DNA from 2 places in the Companilactobacillus bobalius genome. Region 2 is predicted to be linked to the other one. Evidence: a T-box and tRNA genes for the amino acid it is inferred to sense, from the RefSeq annotation. Region 2 holds a T-box; the other holds one or more tRNA genes.
The links. The T-box of region 2 lies ahead of asnS (asparagine--tRNA ligase). A T-box ahead of a tRNA ligase gene usually reads a tRNA of that ligase, here a tRNA-Asn.

Region 1 (10,504 bases), on a different contig from region 2:
CAACTTATATGCCGGTCTCCGGTTCCTTTGCAACTTACGCAACTAAATTTATCGATCCAGCCTTTGGCTTTGCTTTAGGTTGGAATTATTGGTTTAACTGGGCTATTACCTTAGCGGTAGACTTATCAACTATTTCATTGGTTGTTAAGTATTGGTTCCCAAGTTGGACATCATGGAAAATAAGTTTAACTTTTATGATTGTTTTACTAGTAATTAATTTTATTTCAGTTGGATCATTTGGTGAAACTGAATATTGGTTATCATCAATTAAAGTTATTGCTGTAATCATCTTCTTGATTGTTGGTATCTTGAGTATTTTAGGTATTCTAGGCAATCAAAATTTTGTTGGTTTAACTAACTACACTTACAAGAAAGCACCATTTGTTGGTGGAATACCGGCAATTCTGAGTGTATTCGTTGTAGCTGGTTTTTCGTTCCAGGGTACCGAGTTGATCGGAATTACCGCAGGTGAATCTGCTACACCCGAGAAGAGTATACCTAAGGCTATCAAGCAAGTCTTCTGGAGAATCTTGTTATTCTACATATTGTCAATCGCCGTTATCGGTGCCTTGATTCCTTATACAAGTCCTAACTTATTAGGATCAGGAGCTGGCGATATTGCTATCAGTCCATTTACTATTGTCTTCAAAAAAGTTGGTATTCCACTAGCTGCTGGAGTAATGAATGCCGTTATTTTAACATCAGTTATTTCTGCTGCTAATTCAGGATTATATGCTGCCAGCCGTATGCTCTGGTCAATGAGTAAACAAGGCATGGCACCAAAGGCTTTCCAAAGAACCAATGGTCGAGGCGTTCCCGTATTTTCACTATTATTAACAGCTTTAGTTGGAGCCATCGCCTTGTTTACAAGTTTGTATGGTGATTCATTCTATGAATTGTTAGTTGCCGCATCAGGACTAACCGGATTCATTGCATGGTTAGGAATAGCCTTTTCACATTACCGTTTCAGAAAAGCATACTTGTATAAAGGCTATGATCTAGATGATCTTCGTTATAAAGCAAAGTGGTTCCCATTTGGACCAATTTTAGCCATTGTTTTAGGAATTATTATTATCTTAGGACAAGACGTAAGATCAATGGTAGATTTCAATATCGGAAGATTATTGATTAGTTATAGTGGATTGATTATTTTGTTCGTATGTTGGCTTTACTACAAGATTAGATATAAGACTAAGTTTTTGAAACTAGAAGATATCGATGTAAAACATGAACAAAAACACAACCGCTATTGATATTTAAGTTAGTTTAAATTATTATTAGAAATGAATATAACGCTAAGAGAGTGCCTACTCATAAACCTTTCAGAGAAGCGATGGTTGGTGAAAATCGCAAAGGCTTTTATTCCAGCATTCTGGCAACGGGTAATGCCGTTCGGGTTGATCCGATAAAGTCTGAAAGTGCAGTGTATTTGCGTACACTGAAACTGGGTGGTACCGCGAATGGTCGATTCGTCCCTTTATTGGGATGAATCGGCCTTTTTTTGTAGAGAGCGGAGCAGGGGCGTTCAGCTCCCGAGGATTAAGACTACTTATCTCAGTCGGTAGCGAAGCGCCGGCAGAGATAAGTTGACTTAACCGGAAGGAGTTGTCCCTGCGAAGCTCGTTTCCACTATAAAAAATAGAACAATGGTTATCAAAAAAAATTTCACCCCAAACCAAAAAAGAGTACAAACTCTCTCAAGCCAAAAATCAAAAAGGAGAATCTCAATGTTAGATATCAAATTGATTAGAAAAGATCCAGAATGGATCAAGAACAAGTTAGCATCACGTGGAGTAACTAGTGATGAAATTGATGAATTGCTTGGCTATGACAGCAAACGTCGTGAATTATTAGTTAAGAGTGAAACCCTTAAAGAAAAGAGAAACACTGTTTCTCAAGGTATCGCTACTAAGAAACGTAATAAAGAAGATGCCAGTGACGAAATTGCTGCTATGAAGCAAGTTGGTTCAGACATTAAGGACTTGGATGCTGAGCTTGAAGAAACAGAAGGAAAAATGAACTATATCTTAGTTCGTCTACCTAATATTCCTGATGATTCAGTTCCTGTTGGACCTGATGAAAGTACTAACGTTGAAATCCGTAAAGTCGGTGCTATTCCTAAGGAAGGTTTCAAACCTCGTCATCACTGGGATATCGGTGAAGAACTAGGAATCTTAGACTTTGAACAAGCTACTAAAGTTGCTGGTTCACGTTTTGTTTACTACATTGGCATGGGTGCTAGACTTGAACGTGCTGTTTACAACTTTATGTTGGATCAACACCAAAAGGAAGGCTATACAGAAGTTATCCCTCCATACTTGGTAAACAACGATGCCATGTTTGGTACAAGTCAATTCCCTAAGTTTACTGAAGACGTTTATACAGTTATGGTTGATGAAAACCCACTAACTTTGATTCCTACAGCTGAAGTACCTTTGACAAACTACTTTGCCGGTAAGATTTTGAATGAAAAAGACTTACCTAAGTACGTTACAGCTCTAACACCTTGTTTCCGTTCAGAAGCAGGTAGTGCTGGTCGTGATACTCGTGGTTTGATCCGTATGCACCAATTCAATAAAGTTGAAATGGTTAAGGTTACAAAACCAGAAGAATCATACAATGAACTAGAAAAATTGACAGCTAATGCTGAAAATATTTTGAAACAATTAGGACTACCATATCACGTTATCGTACTTTCAAGTGGGGATGCCAGTTTCAGTTCAGCTAAGACATACGATCTTGAAGTTTGGATGCCTGCTCAAGACAAGTATCGTGAAGTTTCAAGTTGTTCAAACTGTCTTGACTTCCAAGCTCGTCGTGCTCATATCCGTTACCGTGACGAAAATGGTAAGACAAAGTTGGCACATACTTTGAATGGTTCAGGACTTGCTGCAGGTCGTACCGTAGCTGCTATCCTTGAAAATTACCAAAATGAAGATGGATCAGTTACAATTCCTGACGTATTGGTACCATACATGGGTGGAATTACAAAAATTACTAAAGAAAATGCCAAATAAGTATTGACTCAATCCCAATAGATTGATAAGATTTAATAGTTCTGTTAAAGAGCTATTGAATTATTCCGGATTAGCTCAGTTGGTAGAGCATCTGACTGTTAATCAGGGTGTCGTCAGTTCGAGTCTGACATCCGGAGTTATAAATACTTAGGAAATCCTAGGTGTCTTCAATAGAAATACATCTAGTTCATTTGAATTAGATGTATTTTTTTTATAGGATTTCTTTTTCTTGCCGTGTTAGCTCAGTTGGTAGAGCATCGGTATCGTAAACCGGCGGTCACAGGTTCGACTCCTGCACACGGCATAATAAGAATGTCAGTTAAAAAAGAAGAGCCTTTGAATACTGTTAGATCAGCATTCAAGGCTTTTTTTTATTTGTAAAAATCCAAGAATGTCAGAGAAAATCAAATGACTTTGCACGAAAGTTTGCACGGCTGATAACTTTTTCGATTTTAAATTTGTCGTGCAAATTTTTAACAATTCATATGTATGCCTTTTCAAAGAAGATTATTTTACAAATCAAAGAATATCAAAAAAATGTTATAAATTTCCCTAAGCTATATAAATTTACTCGCATTAATTATATAATGACTGTATTAGATAATGAATTGAGAAATACCTCCCAGGGGAAACACAGACGTGTTTCTCCATTTTTTTGATAAAAAATAAACAAAAAAGCTAACCTGAAGAGGTTAGCTCATGAAATTGAAGTCGACAATTAAATCTATATTGTTGGCTTTTTTTATTCAACTTTATTTAAAGCATTTTGAACGGCTTCTTTAATGGCTTTACTTGAAGCTGAAGCACCAGAAACGGTATCGACATCGACAGAATTCTTAGCGACGATTTCTTTTGGAAGTTCTTCAACAGCTTTCAAACCGTAGTCGTCGGATTCACTTTGTTTCAAAACTTCGATATCTTGAATATTTTTGTCGTCATCAACTGTGACACGGACAACGATTTCGTTACCCATACCGGCAGTTGATTTACCGATATATTGATTATCATTTGTTTCGAAATGTTCTTCGGCAATATCGGAACCGAGTCCTTCTTCATGGATGCTGGCTGAAGTTTGAGCATCAACATTTGTGGTAGTAGCTTCAGATTTTACACTAGCAGCATTTTCACCAGCAATCTTACCAAAGATTAAATTCTCGGCTAAATGCTACCACCGTTGTATTGACGTCCCATCAAACTACCTAATTCACCGGCAGCATAAAGATGAGGGATTACTTGATCATCGTTGTCGACCACTTCGGCATGAGAGTTGTGAACTGGACCACCTTGAGTATTCAATAGACCTTGCACCATTGCTAGAGCATAATAAGGACCATCGTCAAAAGCAGTCAAGGTTTCAGGATCACGATTGAAAGCATAGTCACGTTTTTGTTCGGCAAAGTAATTGAAGTCTGTAATAGTTTTTTGCAACTTATCAACATCGACATCCAAAACTTTGGCCAAACTTTCAAGATTGTCAGCTTTAACGACAGCTTTCAAAAATTCTGGGTAAGGAGCATTTTTATCGTTAGATAATTCATCGTACTTCTTTTGATCAAAGACGACGTAGGGATGACGTTGAGCTAGAGGGATTCTCCAGTTGCCGTGGTCTTGAATGTGACCGTGTCTGTGGATTTCATTTTCATCGAAGTAACGAGTTCCATCGTCACCGACAACAATCAAGCTGCCTTGATGGAAAGCGGGCCAGTCAAATGGCAAAAATTGTGAACGTTGGCCTTTGGCAGGTTTAGGTGTCAACCCATGGAAGATACCGTATGATTCATAATTGTTCATGTTGTAAAGTTGAGCACCGACCTCGCTAGCCATTTTGACGCCAATACCTTTGTTGTAGAGAGAACCAATGGGATTCAAGCTAGTTTCGCCTAAGTAGTTTTCAATCATTTTAGGATTGTTTTCAAAACCACCAGTTGCCATTACAACACCATTATTGGCTTTAACGTTTAATAATTTACCGTCACGTTCAATTTGAACTCCGACAATTGCCTTAGTTTCTGGATTTTGAATTAAGTGCTTTGCAGGTGTTTGATAAAGGACATCAATTTTATCAGCACGGTCGAGAACTTGTTGACGTAAATTCTTCCATAAAGCTGAATCGGCCACACCTTCATGGACAGCAACTAGTTCATGGGTAGCTTGACCTCTAAATTCGGGATATTCGTGAGCCATAAAGTATAAAGCTTTGGAAACAGGTGATTCTGGATGTTGACCCATAACAAAAGGTTTTACACCCAAATATTTTTCTAGATAATCAGGAATTTTGTACAATCCCTGAATGAAAGTTTCCATTAAATCTTGATCATAAGCCAATGGGTAGGCCAAATCTTGATAATATTTTCTCAAATCATCAAGGTTGTCACCTGAAGAAATAACTTGTCCGGCGTAGCGAGTATTGCCACCTTCATGACCCTCGGGAGCTGAATCAGTAATTAAGACCTTAGCATTGTTGTCGGCCGCAAATCTTGCAGCAGTAGCACCAGCACCACCAAAGCCTAAGACGATTACATCATAAGTAGCATTCCAATTTAGTTTTGAATCCTCAAACATATCATTCACTCCATTTCCGTAAGGTGTTATGGTTAATATAACTCTAAATTGTGACATTGTGAACGTTTTATAAATCTGGAATTGAAATCGAGGATGAAAATGAGTTTAGTTAATAAGAAGTATTATGCCCTAGGAACCTTGATCAATCTGACCGTTGCGACTCCAGCCGGAGAGGAAGAGTTGGATGCAGCTTACGAGTTGATTAAAAATTTTGAAGATAAATTGACCGTCAATCGTGATCAATCTGAAGTTATGTCCATCAATTATTCAGCTGGAATCAAACCAGTAGCGGTACCAACTGACACTTACGATTTAATCAAACGTGCAGTATTAGTTAGTCGTCAGCATTTAGGTTTCAATGTTGCGATTGGACCATTGGTTAAGTTGTGGAAAATAGGTTTCAAAGGTGCTAACAAACCCAGTGATGCCGATATTAAAGAACGTTTACGTATCATTGACCCTGAAAGGATCAAATTGGACGATGAACAGCAAACTGTCTTTTTGGAAGAAAAGGGTATGGAAATTGACCTAGGTGGAATTGCTAAAGGCTATATTGCTGATAAAATCAAAGCCCTGTGGTTAAGTATGAATGTTGAAACGGGCATTATCGATTTGGGTGGTAATGTACTTTTAGTCGGTCCCAGTGTTCATGAAGATAAGATGTGGAATATCGGTGTCCAAAATCCAGTAGAAAAGCGGGATGTGTCGTTAGGTGTTTTGCATACTACGGCCAAGTCAATTGGAACGTCAGGTATTTATGAACGTAAACTAGTTATTGATGGTCATGAATATCATCATATGTTCGATTCCAAAACGGGCTATCCTATCAAAAATAATCTTGCCAGCGTGACGATTGTTAGTGATAAATCAATTGATGGAGAGATTTGGTCAACCGTTGGTTTCTATCAAGGTATCGAAAAAGGATTGACTTTGATTGAAAGCCAACCTGGTGTTGAAGCTATTTTCATCACGAAAGATTTGGAATATCAGACAACTAGTGGACTACGTGACAAGTTTTTTAAAATATAACAATTATATATCATAACAATTCCAAAATTGTGTTGATTTATATTGTGAACGAATTTACAATGAACATGTAAGATAATTATAAATAAGGTGATTGCTAATATGAATAAATTTATTGCAATAGTGGGATCTAATTCCAATAAGTCAACTAATCGTGAATTATTGAAGTACATGAAGAAACGTTTCCAATCAGCTGCCGAAATTGAGTTGGTTGAGATCAAGAATCTTCCAATTTATAAGAAGAGTGCTGACAAATATGTTCCTCAAGAAGCATTAGATATTGCTACTAAAATTGAAGCCGCTGACGGTGTGATTATTGCGACACCTGAATACGATCATTCTATTCCAGCTGCTTTATCAAGTGCACTAGCTTGGTTATCATATGGAATTCATCCATTTGTGGATAAGCCAGTTATGATTACAGGAGCTTCTTATGGATCATTAGGTTCATCACGTGCTCAAGCTCAATTGCGTCAGATTCTGGATTCACCAGAATTGAAAGCTAGAATTATGCCTAGTTCGGAGTTCCTATTGGGCCACTCATTACAAGCTTTTGATGAGAATGGTGACTTGAAGGATGAAAAGGTTATTAAGCAATTAGACGGGTTGTTCCAAGATTTCTTGGATTTCGTGAATATATCAAAACAATTAAATAATGCTAATGAAGTTAACAAACAAAAAGCCAAAGAATTTTCTTGGGATAAGGACTAGGAGAGGTAAATATGAAATTAGTAGGTATTGCAGGTTCAATCGCTGACCAATCATACAATCGCACATTATTGAATTTCATTGCAAAGCACTGTGAGGGTGTTGTTGATATTGAAGTTTTGGATATCAATCAAGTGCCAATGTTCAGTCAAGATGACGATCAAACAAATAGTTCCGTTATTCAAAAATTAAGTAACAAGGTTAAGTCAGCTGACGGCGTTATCATTGCAACTCCTGGACATAACCATACCGTTCCAGCTGCTTTGAAGAATGTTATTGAATGGTTATCATATGAGATTCATCCTTTTGATGGCAAGCCAGTCATGATCGTAGGAGCCTCATATCATACTCAAGGTTCATCACGTGCTCAATTACACTTGAGACAAATCTTAGAGGCACCAGGAGTTAATGCGGTTGTTTTGCCTGGTAATGAATTCCTATTAGGTAACGTTAAGACAGCTTTTGATGATAACGGTGAATTGAAGGATCAACGTACTGTTGACTTTCTTGATACAACTTTACAAAAATTTATTAAGTTTGCGAAGGTGATTAATATGATCGATGCTGACGACTATGAAAAAGAAGATTTATCAGCTTCAGGTAAAGTAGATACAACTGTAGAAGGTGTAGATATGGATGATCCTGATTGGATAAATAAAGCTGCTGAAAAGGTTAACGCTGTAGATGGTGATACTTATGTTAAGTTGGATAGTGGTTTGTTAACTGTTAACCAGTTGAACTACATGTTGAAGACTACACCGATTGAATTGACTTACGTAGATGAAAATAATCAATTTATCTATTACAATCGTTTCTTACCAACTGAAAAGATGTTGGCTAAGAGAACACCTGCTCAAGTCGGTGATTCATTGACTGCAGTTCACCCAGGTAAAGCGCGTGTTATTAAGCATGTTAAACAAGTTATCCACATGTTGAGAAGTGGTAAGACTGATTTAGTTTCAATGCCAGTACCTGGAGGAGATAGCGATCATCATGTTATGCATTACTACAAAGCTATGCATGATGAAGAAGGTAATTACAAAGGTGTTAATGAATGGGCTGTTGATTTGAAACCTATCGTTAATGAATACTTGAAACAAACTGGTCAAATGTTGGTTCCAGATCCAAACGCTAAGGTTGACGCTACTTCCGGAGCTTCAGAGAAATCTGAAACATCAGTGGATGCAACTGCTAGTGCTTCTAAAGAAGAAGCAGAAGAGGTCAAACCTGAAGTTGATGCAACAAGTAGTGCTTCAAAACATTAAATGAAAATAGACTTCCTTATTGGGAGTCTATTTTTTTATCTATTCAGACCAATTAAGTTTTGAACATAAAAAAAGCTCATCTGAGGGGGGATGAGCTCGTTTTTGTTGTACGAATGCACAACGACATTACCAGTAGTGTCGGGGGAAAGATATGAATGCTTTATGAGGGTTTCCAATTTCTTTTAAATATTAGATAGAGAGGGATTTGTTAATTAATTAATGAAAGCATTCAAAGTAAATTATTGTAATGGGATTTTTCTTAATTGATTGAGGGGATCAATTAAGAATTTAAATTTGTGAGTTAACGATATGAGGATGTATCGTAACTGTTTTAAGAGTTAAAGGAAGGAATCGCATCTCATATCTTTCCCCTTTCACAGTTATAAATATAGCATATATGTTTAAACATGTTGTTTCAAAATAGAACAAATTATTTATTTGTTTTTAGGATAAAATAATGAATTGATTGAGCAATAATAATTCGATATTGTGTTTTAAGGCCTTGAAATAAATTCTAGACACAAAAAAAGCTCATCTGAGGGGGATAAGCCTGTCTTTTCGTTACGATTATGTAACGACATTACCAGTAGTGTCAGGGGAAGGCATGAATGATTTCGATAAAATTTCCAAATTGAGGGATTTGGTATTAATAACGGAAAGCATTCAAACTGAATTTGTAATTGGGATAACTCGTAATAAGTAAAAATTGATTGAGGGGGCAATTTTTATTCATTAGTTCGTTTAGATTTTAGATCTCGGTATGAGGATGTGTACCGTGATCCATGTATCAAAAGTAATAAAGGAGGAATCATAATTGATTCATACCATATCCCCTTTCACAGTTATAAATATAGCACATATTTTTAAACATGATTTTTCAATTATCGTAAAAATAATTGTTTGTTTTTAATATCACAATATTTATTTATTGCAATTAGAAATATGTTAATGGATAAGATTTCATGAGGGATGGTAGTTAAATAATTTAAGTAATTAATTTAGTTTGAAATTAATAATCAATATTTATTAGAAAAGATATCTTTTTTATATTCGAATTAATAAAAAAGAACAAAAAAACAGCTCATCTGGGGGGACGGGCTTGTTTTTTGTTACACACATTGGTGTAACGGCATTACCAGTAGTGTCAGGGGAAGATATGAATGCTTGTGAGGTTTCCATATTTGTCAAATAGAGAGGGATTTGTTAATTAATTAATGAAAGCATTCAAAGTAAATTATTGTAATGGGATATTACAAACGTATCTTTTGAGTAAAAATTGATTGAGGGGGGCAATTTTTATTATTGATACGAATGAACTTTACAGGTTAACGATATGAGGATGTGTATCGCAACCTTCATTAAGAGTTAAAAAAGGAAGGAATTGCATTTTCATATCTAAACCCCTTGCACACTTATAATATACCACATGTGTTTAAACAATTAAATTCATTTTCGAAAAAAATATTTATTTGTTTTTAATATCACAAATTTAATCATTTATTAGATAATAGCGTTATCATAAGATTTTTGTTGATAAAAGATAATCCACAAATATGAAGGAAGTGAGGATTAAGAATTAAATTTATCTGCCGATATCAAGATATTATATAAGTGAAATATATTTTTTAAATATCTTGTAAACGCTTTTAATGTATTAGTGAATAAATTATAATAATAAGAAAAAGGGACGGTGTCTATTATGAAAGTAAGTATTGTAGGTTGTACACATGCAGGAACTTTTTCAGCAATGAACATTTTGAAGGAGCACCCAGACTGGGAAGTTTCCGTTTTTGAAAGAAATGATAATTTATCTTTTCTATCCTGTGGGATTGCACTGTGGGTAAGTGATCGTGTTTCAGACCCTAATAAGATGTTCTATGCCAGCCCCGAGGCATTAACTGATATGGGTGCACATATGTATATGCA
Region 2 (10,504 bases):
GAAGAGATTCCTGATGAATATCGTAAAGCTGTAGCTGATTGGTACGAAGCAGAGCACCATGTGCGTCCACAAGAGGATTGGATGATTTTTGCAACCGGAGTAGTACCGTCTATTTCTTCGGCAGTGCGTCGGTTAACCTCGTTAGGTGACAATGTCTTGGTACAAGCACCGGTTTATAATATCTTCTATAATTCGATTGTAAATAACGGTCGTCATGTGGTTTCAAATGATTTAGTTTATGATCAGGCGACTCATCAATATTCGATTGATTTCGATGATTTAGAAAAGAAAATGAGTGATCCGCTAACTAATATGATGATTCTATGTAATCCTCATAATCCGGTAGGAAAAATTTGGACAGTTGATGAATTAACTAAGATTGCAGCCTTAGCTTTGAAGTATGATGTTAAATTGTTCAGTGATGAAATTCACGGGGATGTTACTTTCAATGAAAAAGGCTATAATCCTGTTTTCGGATTAGAAGAAAAGTATCTCAAGAATGTTATTGTCGCTGTATCACCAAGTAAGACTTTCAACGTGGCTGCTTTACATGCTTCGACGGTAATTGTGCCAGATGCTAATTTAAGAGCTCAAGTGAGCCGCGGCTTGAATAGTGAAGAACTAGCAGAACCTAACTTGGTAGCCATTCCTGGAACAATTGCGGCCTATACAAAAGGCCATGAGTGGTTACAACAATTGAAACAAAAAGTTTTGGAAAATAGAAAGTTAGTTTTAGATTTCTTAGCTGAGAATATTCCAGACATCAAATGGGTTCAAGGCGATGCCACATATTTACTTTGGTTCGATGTTTCTAAAATTACGAAAAATGTTGATGAATTGACTGACTTCATTCGTAAGGATACTGGTTTGATCGTTACGCCTGGGGATGTTTATGGTGGAGACGGACAACACTTTATTCGTATGAATATTGCAAGTCCAACAGAAATGATTCAGGATGGTTTGAATCGTCTGCAAAAAGGTATAAATGATTATAAATAGAAAAAGTATTTAATATTCAGTTAATAGAAAAAGCTACCCCGTATTCTTCGGAGTAGCTTTTTCTATGTCTAATAAGTTATTTGTCAGTACGTACTTTATTAATCAATTCGTTCATTCCACGGTTCATTTTAATATCGTCCTCTTGCGAAAGGTCTCTAGATGGTTTTCCAGAAGAATCCTTGATAGAAGGTTCTTTTACAATTCTTTCATACTTTCCCTGTGCATTTTCAGGAAATAATCCTTTGCTGGCGAAATCAATTGACCAGAATTCACCTGGGATATTGTCGGCTTCGGAGGGCTCTTTAGTAAGTAAGAATGCAAAATTTTCACCAACTTTTGGTAGAGGCATGTCAGGATTATTTACTGTTACAATTTCTTCAGAATTAGCTTCTTCAGGTGAAATATTCATAAATGGTTTATCAGAAACGGTGGATAATAAAGCCTTACGTGTTATATTTCCTCCTGGAAACATTACTCTTATAGTTTTATTTGTTTGATCTTTGTCGCCTTTTAAAACGTATTTAATTTTTGTATCTGCGATAGTATTGGGCATATTTCGGTCTACAAAACTATGGAGGTTAGTTACTTGACCAACAACGACTAACTGACTTATGTTAATCAATCTTGAGAATGTCGAGGGATAGCCAACTAAAGCATTTTCGGCACTTTGATTAATCTTTTTATGACTATAAAATTTGTCATTGATTTCTTTTGCATTCTTTAAAGTATTAGCATCTTTATTTTTAGTTTTATTGACTATTTTGTTTTTGATTAAAGTGCTATGGCCGCTGTTATTCGTTTTATTGTGGATATAAAAAGGAGTCAAGCCGGTGATAAGTAAAATAAAAAGAATGGAACTCAAAACAAACTTTTTTTTCAATATGTTGCTCCTTCGTTAATAAGAACGCTTAGTATTCTTAAATATTATCAAGAGAATATATATTAAATGTATATTTGGAATAATAAGTATAAATTAACTATGGTTATAACCACATGATTAAATGGTACGTTCCAATCGTTGACAACGGTTACAATATATAATATATTAATTGATGAATAAATATAATATTTTAGTAATTGGTTGGTGATATAAATGTCAAAGGTACTAATTGTTAATTCAGGAAGTTCAACATTTAAGTGGAAGCTATTTAATTTACAAGATGAGAAATGTATCGCTGAGGGTATGGTCGATCGTTTAGGTAAAGAAGATTCCGTATTTAAAATAAAATTTGATGGAAAGAAATTAAGCGAAAATAAATATGTGCCAACGCATGAATCTGCCGTGACGAAAACGTTGCATACTTTGCTTAAAATAAAAGCAATTAAAAGTTATGATGAGATCACACGTGTCGGACACAGAGTTGTTGCCGGTGGTACTATTTTTAAGGATTCTGTTGTAGTTGATTCTAAAGTTATAAAGCAAATTAGTGAATTATCGGAATTGGCACCATTACATAATCCTAGTCAAGTTGCGGGAATTGAAGCATTTGAAAAATTATTGCCAGATGCTATACAAGTTGCAGCGTTTGATACCTCATTCCATCAAACACTAAAACCGGCAAACTATTTGTACGGAGTTCCTTATGAATATTACGAGAAGTACGGCGTTCGTAAGTTTGGGGCACAAGGTATTAGTCACCGATATGTATCTACACAAGCTGCTGAATTTTTAGGAAAGCCAATAGATAAACTTCGAATTATTTCTTGCCACTTAGGTAGTGGAGCTTCTATAGATGCTATTGAAAATGGAAAATCAATAGATACATCGATGGGCTTTACTCCAGAGTCAGGTTTAATGATGAGTTCACGTGCAGGGGATATTGATCCATCACTAGTAACATACCTTATGAGGAAGCTAAATATTACTAACGCTGATGATATGACAGACATCTTGAATAACGAATCCGGCTTATTAGGCATTTCAGGTATATCACCTGATCTTCGAGATTTAATGGCAGTTAAAGATGAAAATCCAAGAGCTAAATTAGCTGTAGATATGTATATAAATCGAATAGTTAAGTATATCGGTTCATATATTTCTTTGATGGACGGTGTAGATGCAATTATCTTTACTGCAGGAACTGGTGAAAATAATCCGGATATTCGATCAATGATTATGGAACATTTCCGTTATATGGGTATTAAGTTAGATGATGATACCAATAGAAATAGTAAAGGAACTCGTAAAATCAGTTCAGAAGACTCTCAAAGTGATGTATTAGTTATTCCAACTAATGAGGAGTTAATGATTTTAAGGGACGTGGTTCGTTTAACTGGTAATGAGGATGTTCATAATGATAAGTATCAAGAAACAGTAAGCACATTTTAATAGTAAGAAATTCCGTCTTCCACAAAAGTTGAAAATGCTGGTGGAACGCTGTGGGCGCGGCTGACTGCATTTTCAACTTTTGTTCCAGACTGGTAAACGGTTCTGTTTATTATTTCCTTCTGAATTTTAAAAAATAACGGTATCCATTTAGAATAAGTGTATATAATTACACTCCTAAATGGATGCCGTTTTAGTTTCTGAAGAAGAAAATTATTTTGATTGTAGTTATTATTTTTTAAAGAGCTTAGAAAAGATTATACAGTTTAAACTTATTTAGAATTAGTTCAACTTTTTTGTCCAGTGACAAGAGACCGTCAACAACCAAGTCTGCATCGCTACTAATATATTTGTCGTGATTAACAAAGATTGGTCTAGCAAAATCTAAATAAGTTTTAGCCCAATCACGTATCTGTTCACCATCATTGTTTGTGTAATCACGTAGGATTTGACGGGCAAAGCAAACATCTAGGGGTGTTTTAACATAGATAACTTTGTCGATATAGGGTTTCAATGTGTCATGCCTATAACCAAATGGAAAGTCGACTAGTATGAAATGATGTTTATTGTAAACTTTAAGGAAATCATCCATTAACATACTGATATCATACTGGTTAACAGCTTCCTGAATTGGTGTGTCAATAGGTGGTGCAGAGGGTAAGGCATCTATACTGTAGTCGTCAAAAGAAATAACGGTACTATCAGGTAGTTTATGATTTAGTTCTTGAACTAATGTGGTTTTTCCACTGGCAGTGACACCACTTATGACAATGACATAACTTTTCAACATTTTTTTCACTTCCTAAAAGTAATATAACTCTTCTATTGGGAAAATAAAAAGGCGTTCAAAATATGAACACCTTTTTATATTAATTTGTTTGGGTTTGATTCAATTCTTGTTTAGGTTTATAAGTATCGGATAGGATCAAGGTATAGGAGTTAACACCGAAGAAGGCGACAATTACCATTAATCCGGTCATGAAGAAACCTAAGAACATGAAGCCTAATCCTAATGCAAGGCCGAAGAGGGCAAAACATAACATTAAGATTTTTGAAACATTGACAAGACTACGTTCACTTTTAAAGACATATTTGTAAATTACATCGATTTTTCTTGATTTATATACAACATTTTCAACTTGATGAAGCTGAAGGATTATTCCATATGGTTCAAAACCATTTTTTATAATATCTTTATCAAAATCAGTCGGAACAACTTTTTTGTATCTACCACCGGTTATTTTTATTGTGGGATAAACTTCTTGAGACATAATCTTTTTAAGATGAGAATTTAGTGGATAGGAGCCGATCACGACAGTTTCAAAACCGGGAATACGGGCTAGGACATTAATTTTCTTATCAAGTATATTTAAGCTGACAATAGCCGAATCAAGATTAGCTAATTGATGAATTCGAAAAATAAATTTGTTTTTTAGAATATTTTTATCCTTTTTACCTTCATATAGGTCTTCGGGATTGATAGTTCTTACATAATTAATATAATTCTCAATAAAAGTTGTTGAATCCTCGTTTAAGGTTAATTTCTTATCAAATAAAATAGTCATGTTTCCCCCAAAAATTGTAGCGACTAGTGACAGTATAACAAAGATGTATGCGCTTTTGTGGGAAATTATGAAAACGTTTTAATTTATTTGCTAATTTTTTTATTTAGCCAATTTATTAATAATTTACTTACAATATTTTGTTGTTTCTGATTACTAATGGAAGCCGTTTTATCGCCACTCTGTTTGCCATAGCTACCAAAGCCAGCGTGGTTACCACCAGAAATTTGTTCATAAAGTGTATTACTTGGTAGTAACTTTTTGGCCTTATTGTAGTTCTTCCATTTCAAAACTCCATCATTTGAAGCGGTAATTGATAAAACTGGGACCTTAGTTTTCCGTAAATCACCTTTTTTTTCAGGATAACTGGCTAAGAAAAAGACTCCCTTTAGATTCTTAGGATTATTATGAGCATAGCGACTAGCCATAGTTCCGCCTAGTGAGTGGCCTCCGATAACGTATCCGTTATTTTTAGAAATTTGATTAGCCATGTTGGCCTTTAGAACAGCTAAGTCTAATGGAAATCTTACGATGTAAACCGAATATCCCGCTTGAGCAACTTTCTTAGCCCAAATGCTGTAACTCTTGGGTTCTACTAAAGCACCAGGATAGAAAATGACTTTAGGATTTTGACTGTTTCCTGAAAACTCAGTTATGTTGTTACTTGTGGTACTAACTTTGCTGGCTGACATTGCTGCTGTTGAAGGTTGGTATTCCTTATTTTTAACAACAACAACGGAGATCAACATTACGACGACAAGGGCGATGATGATACCAATTAACCATTTAAAAAAATTTTTCATGATCTTCCTCCTCAATATCTATATTCTACTTTACAATTTGGTCAAAGTTATGCTACATTTAAGAAAATTAATATATCAAAAGATATTAAAAGAAGGAGTACTGTATACTTTATCCACAGGGAGTTAAGGCAAGTGAGAACTTAACGTGTCGGTATATAGGAAGAACATCTTTGTTATTCTAGCTGAAATCATTAGAGAGTAGGTTTAGACGTGACCCAGTACGTTATAATTGGAGAGTATTTAATGTACTTTTGAGGTGTTTTTTAAAAAACTTGGGTGGTACCGCGGAAAGATCTTTCGTCCCTTTTATTGGGGATGGAGGATCTTTTTTTCGTCTACAGTATTCCAAATGTGAAAAGGAGAAATCAATGCAAAACGTTTTAGTTAAAGATTTATATAAAAAAGAATTTGCTGACGGTGATCAAGTAACACTTAATGGTTGGATCCGTACAATTAGAGGTTCAAAACGAGTAGGTTTTATTGAATTAAATGATGGTTCATTCTTTAAGAATGTTCAAGTTGTTATTACTAGTGACATGGACAACTATGCTGATGTTGTTAAGTTCCCAATCAGTACAACAATTAAAGTTGTTGGTGAAGTTGCTCTTACTCCTAAGGCACAACAACCATTTGAAATTCATGCTACTGAAGTAGTTGAAGAGGGTGCTTCAGATTCAGATTACCCACTACAAAAGAAAGCTCACTCATATGAATTCATGAGAACTGTAGCTCACTTGCGTCCTAGAACAAATACTTTCTATTCAGTATTTAGAATTCGTTCACTAGCTGCTTTTGCTATTCATGAATATCTACAACACAATGGTTTCGTTTATGTTCACACGCCAATCATCACTAGTTCTGATGCTGAAGGTGCCGGTGAAATGTTCCAAGTAACAACATTGGATATGAATAACGTACCAAAGACTGACGATGGCAAAGTTGATTATAATGAAGACTTCTTTAAGAAAGAAACTAACCTAACTGTTAGTGGACAACTAGAAGTTGAACCATTCGCTTTGGCTTTCAGAAATGTTTATACTTTTGGACCAACTTTTAGAGCTGAAAATTCACATACTGGACGTCACGCTTCTGAATTCTGGATGATCGAACCAGAAATGGCATTTGCTGATCTTAAAGATGAGATGGATTGTTCAGAAGAGTTGCTTAAATATGTTATCAACTATGTAATGGACAACGCCAAAGAAGAATTAGATTTCTTGAACGAAAACGTTGATAATACATTGATTGACCGTTTGAAAGCTACTGCTGGCGAAGAATTTGCTCATGTTACTTATACTGATGCAATCGATATTCTTGAAAAAGCTACTGATGTTGAATTCGAAGTTAAACCTTACTGGGGACTTGACCTTGAATCAGAACATGAACGTTACTTATCAGAAAAAGTTTACAAGAAGCCTGTCTTTATTACTGATTATCCTAAGGAATTCAAAGCCTTCTACATGCGTGCTAACGAAGACGGTAAGACCGTTGCTGCAGCTGACTTGTTAGTTCCTGAAATTGGTGAATTGATTGGTGGTTCACAACGTGAAGAACGTCTTGATAAGCTTGAAGAGAGAATGTCAGAGCTTGATATGAACGAAGAAGACTACAAGTGGTACTTAGAATTACGTAAGTATGGTGGTACAGTTCACTCAGGTTTCGGTATTGGATTTGAAAGATTAGTTATGTACATCACAGGTATGGAAAATATTCGTGACGTCATTGCTTACCCAAGAACACCAGGTAATGCCGAATTTTAGAGAGTGGAACAAACTGTTTAGATTTTGAGAATTTGCAGGATTTTGCGAATCAGCTGCGAAGCAGACAGTTTGTGAAATCAGGCAAAGCACAGGAATCTGGCTTGAGTAGCTCGTTTCTACTATAAAAATTATGAAGACCAGCACTATAATCAAAAATGATTATGGTGTTGGTCTTTTTTGGTCACTTAAAAAAATAATGTTTTTTGATTAGAAGACTTAATTAAATAAATGTACTTATCTTTTTATAAGAATACTATTATAGGTGGTCTCCCAAAAATTATAAATATATGAAAAGCTTGACTGTAACGTGTATGTATAGTTTATTCTGTGAAAAGTAAAGAAATGGAAAGTTATTGCTATTTAAATAAATATTATTATGCTAATTTTTTGTCTAAAGGTTGGAAGATATTTATTATTAAAGTAAGTCAATTTTAGAGAGGGGAAATAAATTGATTACCTATAAAGATGTTGGAATGAAATACGAGAAGAACGTCGTTTTACATGATATCAATTTAACGATTGATGATGGTGAACTGTTTGTTTTAGTTGGTCCCAGTGGTAGTGGTAAAACTACTTTATTGAGAATGCTGAACAAATTAACAGTTCCTACTGATGGGGATGTTTATTTCGATGATAAGAGAATTAAGGATTACGACGTACAAAAGTTACGATTAGATATGGGTTATGTTTTGCAAGATAGTAGTTTATTTCCCAATCTAAATGTTGAAGATAATATTGCTATTCAGTTGGAACAAAAAGGTGTTTCCAAACAGGAACGTCATCAGCGTGCTGCCGAATTATTGGAATCAGTTGAACTTGATCCTAAAAAGTACGCTAAAAGAATGCCAGATGAATTATCCGGTGGACAGCAACAACGTGTTGCTATAATTCGTGCCTTGGCAACTAGTCCCAGATTAGTATTGATGGATGAATCTTTTAGTGCCTTGGACCCTGTTTTGAGACGTAAATCACAGGATCTAGTTTTGAAATTGCACGATAAATACAAAATGACGGTTGTCTTTGTAACTCATGATATGCAAGAAGCCTTACGAATGGGCCAAAAGATCGCTATTTTAAATCAAGGCGAAATTCAACAAGTAGGGACACCACATGAGATTATGCAAAACCCAGCCAATGATTTCGTTAAGAAGTTCTTTGGTACTAAGACACCGCATTGGTGGAACATGGACTTCTTGATTGGTTCTAAAGTTTTAACAGAAATTCCCAACTCGACTGATTATCCTGAGGTGGAGCATTTTGGCGAATTAGTTAACAGTTTAAAAGATCATGCTGAGATAAAATTTAGATATCAGGATAAAGCTTATTCATTGACCCCTCAGCAATTGTTAGCTTACTTTGAAAAAGAGGGGGACAATCAATAATGCAAATGTTATTACAGACTGTTATTAATCAACGTGCTGAAATATTAAAATCGTTATATGAACATATTGGTATTTCCTTCATTTCACTGTTGATTGCCATGTTAATTGCAATTCCGTTGGCTATTTTATTACGAAACCATCGTCGCTTTGGTGAAGTAGGATTGCAAATTGCCGGGATTATTCAGACTATTCCCAGTCTAGCTTTGTTAGGATTGTTGATTCCAATCGTGGGAATTGGAACTGTACCAGCAGTAGTAGCACTGACTATGTATGCCATTATGCCGTTGTATCAAAACACTTATTCAGGATTGACCAATATTGATCCTAATTTGGAGGAAGCTGCGGTTGCCTTTGGACTATCTAAGTGGAAGAGATTGCAACGTTTGGAATTTCCTTTAGCTTTACCGATGATTATTTCTGGAATTAGAATTGCTTTAGTTATGATTATTGGTACAGCCACATTAGCCGCTTTCATTGGTGCTGGTGGTTTGGGTGATTATATTATGTTGGGAATTCAACAAAATAATAATTACTACTTAATTATCGGTGGTGTTTTGTCGGCCCTATTAGCCTTTATCTTCAGTGGTCTCCTGAAATTCATTGGTTCATCGAAACGTCGGATTTATACTGGTGGCGTGGTGATACTGTTGTTACTACTAGGATTTGGTGGTAATAAGGTTTATCAAATGGTAAAGCCACAACCAGTTCAAATTACGATTGCCGGTAAATTAGGTAGTGAGCCAGAAATCTTAATTAATATGTATAAGGATTTAATCAAGCAAGATAATCCTAAAGCACAAGTTACTTTGAAACCTAATTTTGGTGCCACAACTTTCTTGTATAAGGCTTTGAAACGACAAGATGTTGATATTTATCCAGAATTTACAGGAACGGTTTTGGAAGCATTAGTAAAATACGATAAACCGACGCCTAAGAATCCGGAAAAAACTTATCAAATTGCTAAACAAGAATTATCGAAACAAGAAAATATGAGTTTCTTAAAACCAATGGAATACGAAAATGGTTATGATCTGGCTGTAACCAAGGAATTTTCCAAGAAGTATCACGTTACAAAGTTAAGTGATTTACAACGAGTAAGTGATAAAGTTATTGCCGGATTTGATCCTGATTTTTCCAATCAAGCTGATGGATATCTAGGATTGAAGAAGAAATATAATTTAGATTTTGGTAATGTTAAACGAATGGAACCATCTTTACGCTACAAGGCGATTGCTAATGATCGTGTTAATTTAGTAGATGGTTATACGACAGATCCGCAAGTTCAACAATATCATTTAGTAGTTTTGAAGGATGATAAGCATTTCTTCCCACCATATCAAGGGGCTCCTTTGATGAATGAAAGTTTTGCTAAGAAGAATCCTGAGGTTGTTAAGAGTTTGAATAAGTTAGCTGGTAAGATTTCTGCGGAAGATATGCAGAAGATGAATTATCAAGTCAGCGTTAAGAATAAGAAGGCCAGTGTAGTGGCTCATGATTATTTAGTTAAAAAAGGTTTATTGAAATAAAGAGATCCCGATATAATAGCTATCCTTTGATTGCTATTATATCGGGATTTTTTTGTTATAGATTATTCTTATCTATTTTATTTTTATTAATAAATAAAAACTATAAAATAATTTTGTACTTTATGTGTTTATATTTGTGTTTTGTA

Region 1: it encodes a tRNA-Asn, which carries the amino acid that the T-box ahead of asnS (asparagine--tRNA ligase) is inferred to sense. The anticodon was not compared.

What each region holds. Positions count from the first base shown of each region.
Region 1 covers NZ_MYFM01000003.1:39,111-49,614, forward strand. Annotated here, with positions in the region: gene LKACC16343_RS05330 (amino acid permease) at 1-1,253, shown strand, start outside; gene serS (serine--tRNA ligase) at 1,728-3,017, shown strand; tRNA gene LKACC16343_RS05340 (tRNA-Asn) at 3,082-3,154, shown strand; tRNA gene LKACC16343_RS05345 (tRNA-Thr) at 3,249-3,321, shown strand; partial or broken gene LKACC16343_RS05350 (FAD-binding protein) at 3,760-5,579, opposite strand; gene LKACC16343_RS05355 (FAD:protein FMN transferase) at 5,679-6,608, shown strand; gene LKACC16343_RS05360 (NADPH-dependent FMN reductase) at 6,708-7,316, shown strand; gene LKACC16343_RS05365 (NAD(P)H-dependent oxidoreductase) at 7,328-8,578, shown strand; gene LKACC16343_RS05370 (FAD-dependent oxidoreductase) at 10,278-10,504, shown strand, end outside.
Region 2 covers NZ_MYFM01000009.1:28,847-39,350, reverse strand. Annotated here, with positions in the region: gene LKACC16343_RS12835 (MalY/PatB family protein) at 1-999, shown strand, start outside; gene LKACC16343_RS12830 (hypothetical protein) at 1,076-1,879, opposite strand; gene LKACC16343_RS12825 (acetate/propionate family kinase) at 2,093-3,328, shown strand; gene LKACC16343_RS12820 (nucleoside/nucleotide kinase family protein) at 3,573-4,115, opposite strand; gene LKACC16343_RS12815 (hypothetical protein) at 4,195-4,890, opposite strand; gene LKACC16343_RS12810 (alpha/beta hydrolase) at 4,974-5,690, opposite strand; T-box leader at 5,766-5,998, shown strand; gene asnS (asparagine--tRNA ligase) at 6,059-7,450, shown strand; gene LKACC16343_RS12800 (ATP-binding cassette domain-containing protein) at 7,900-8,832, shown strand; gene LKACC16343_RS12795 (ABC transporter permease/substrate-binding protein) at 8,832-10,358, shown strand.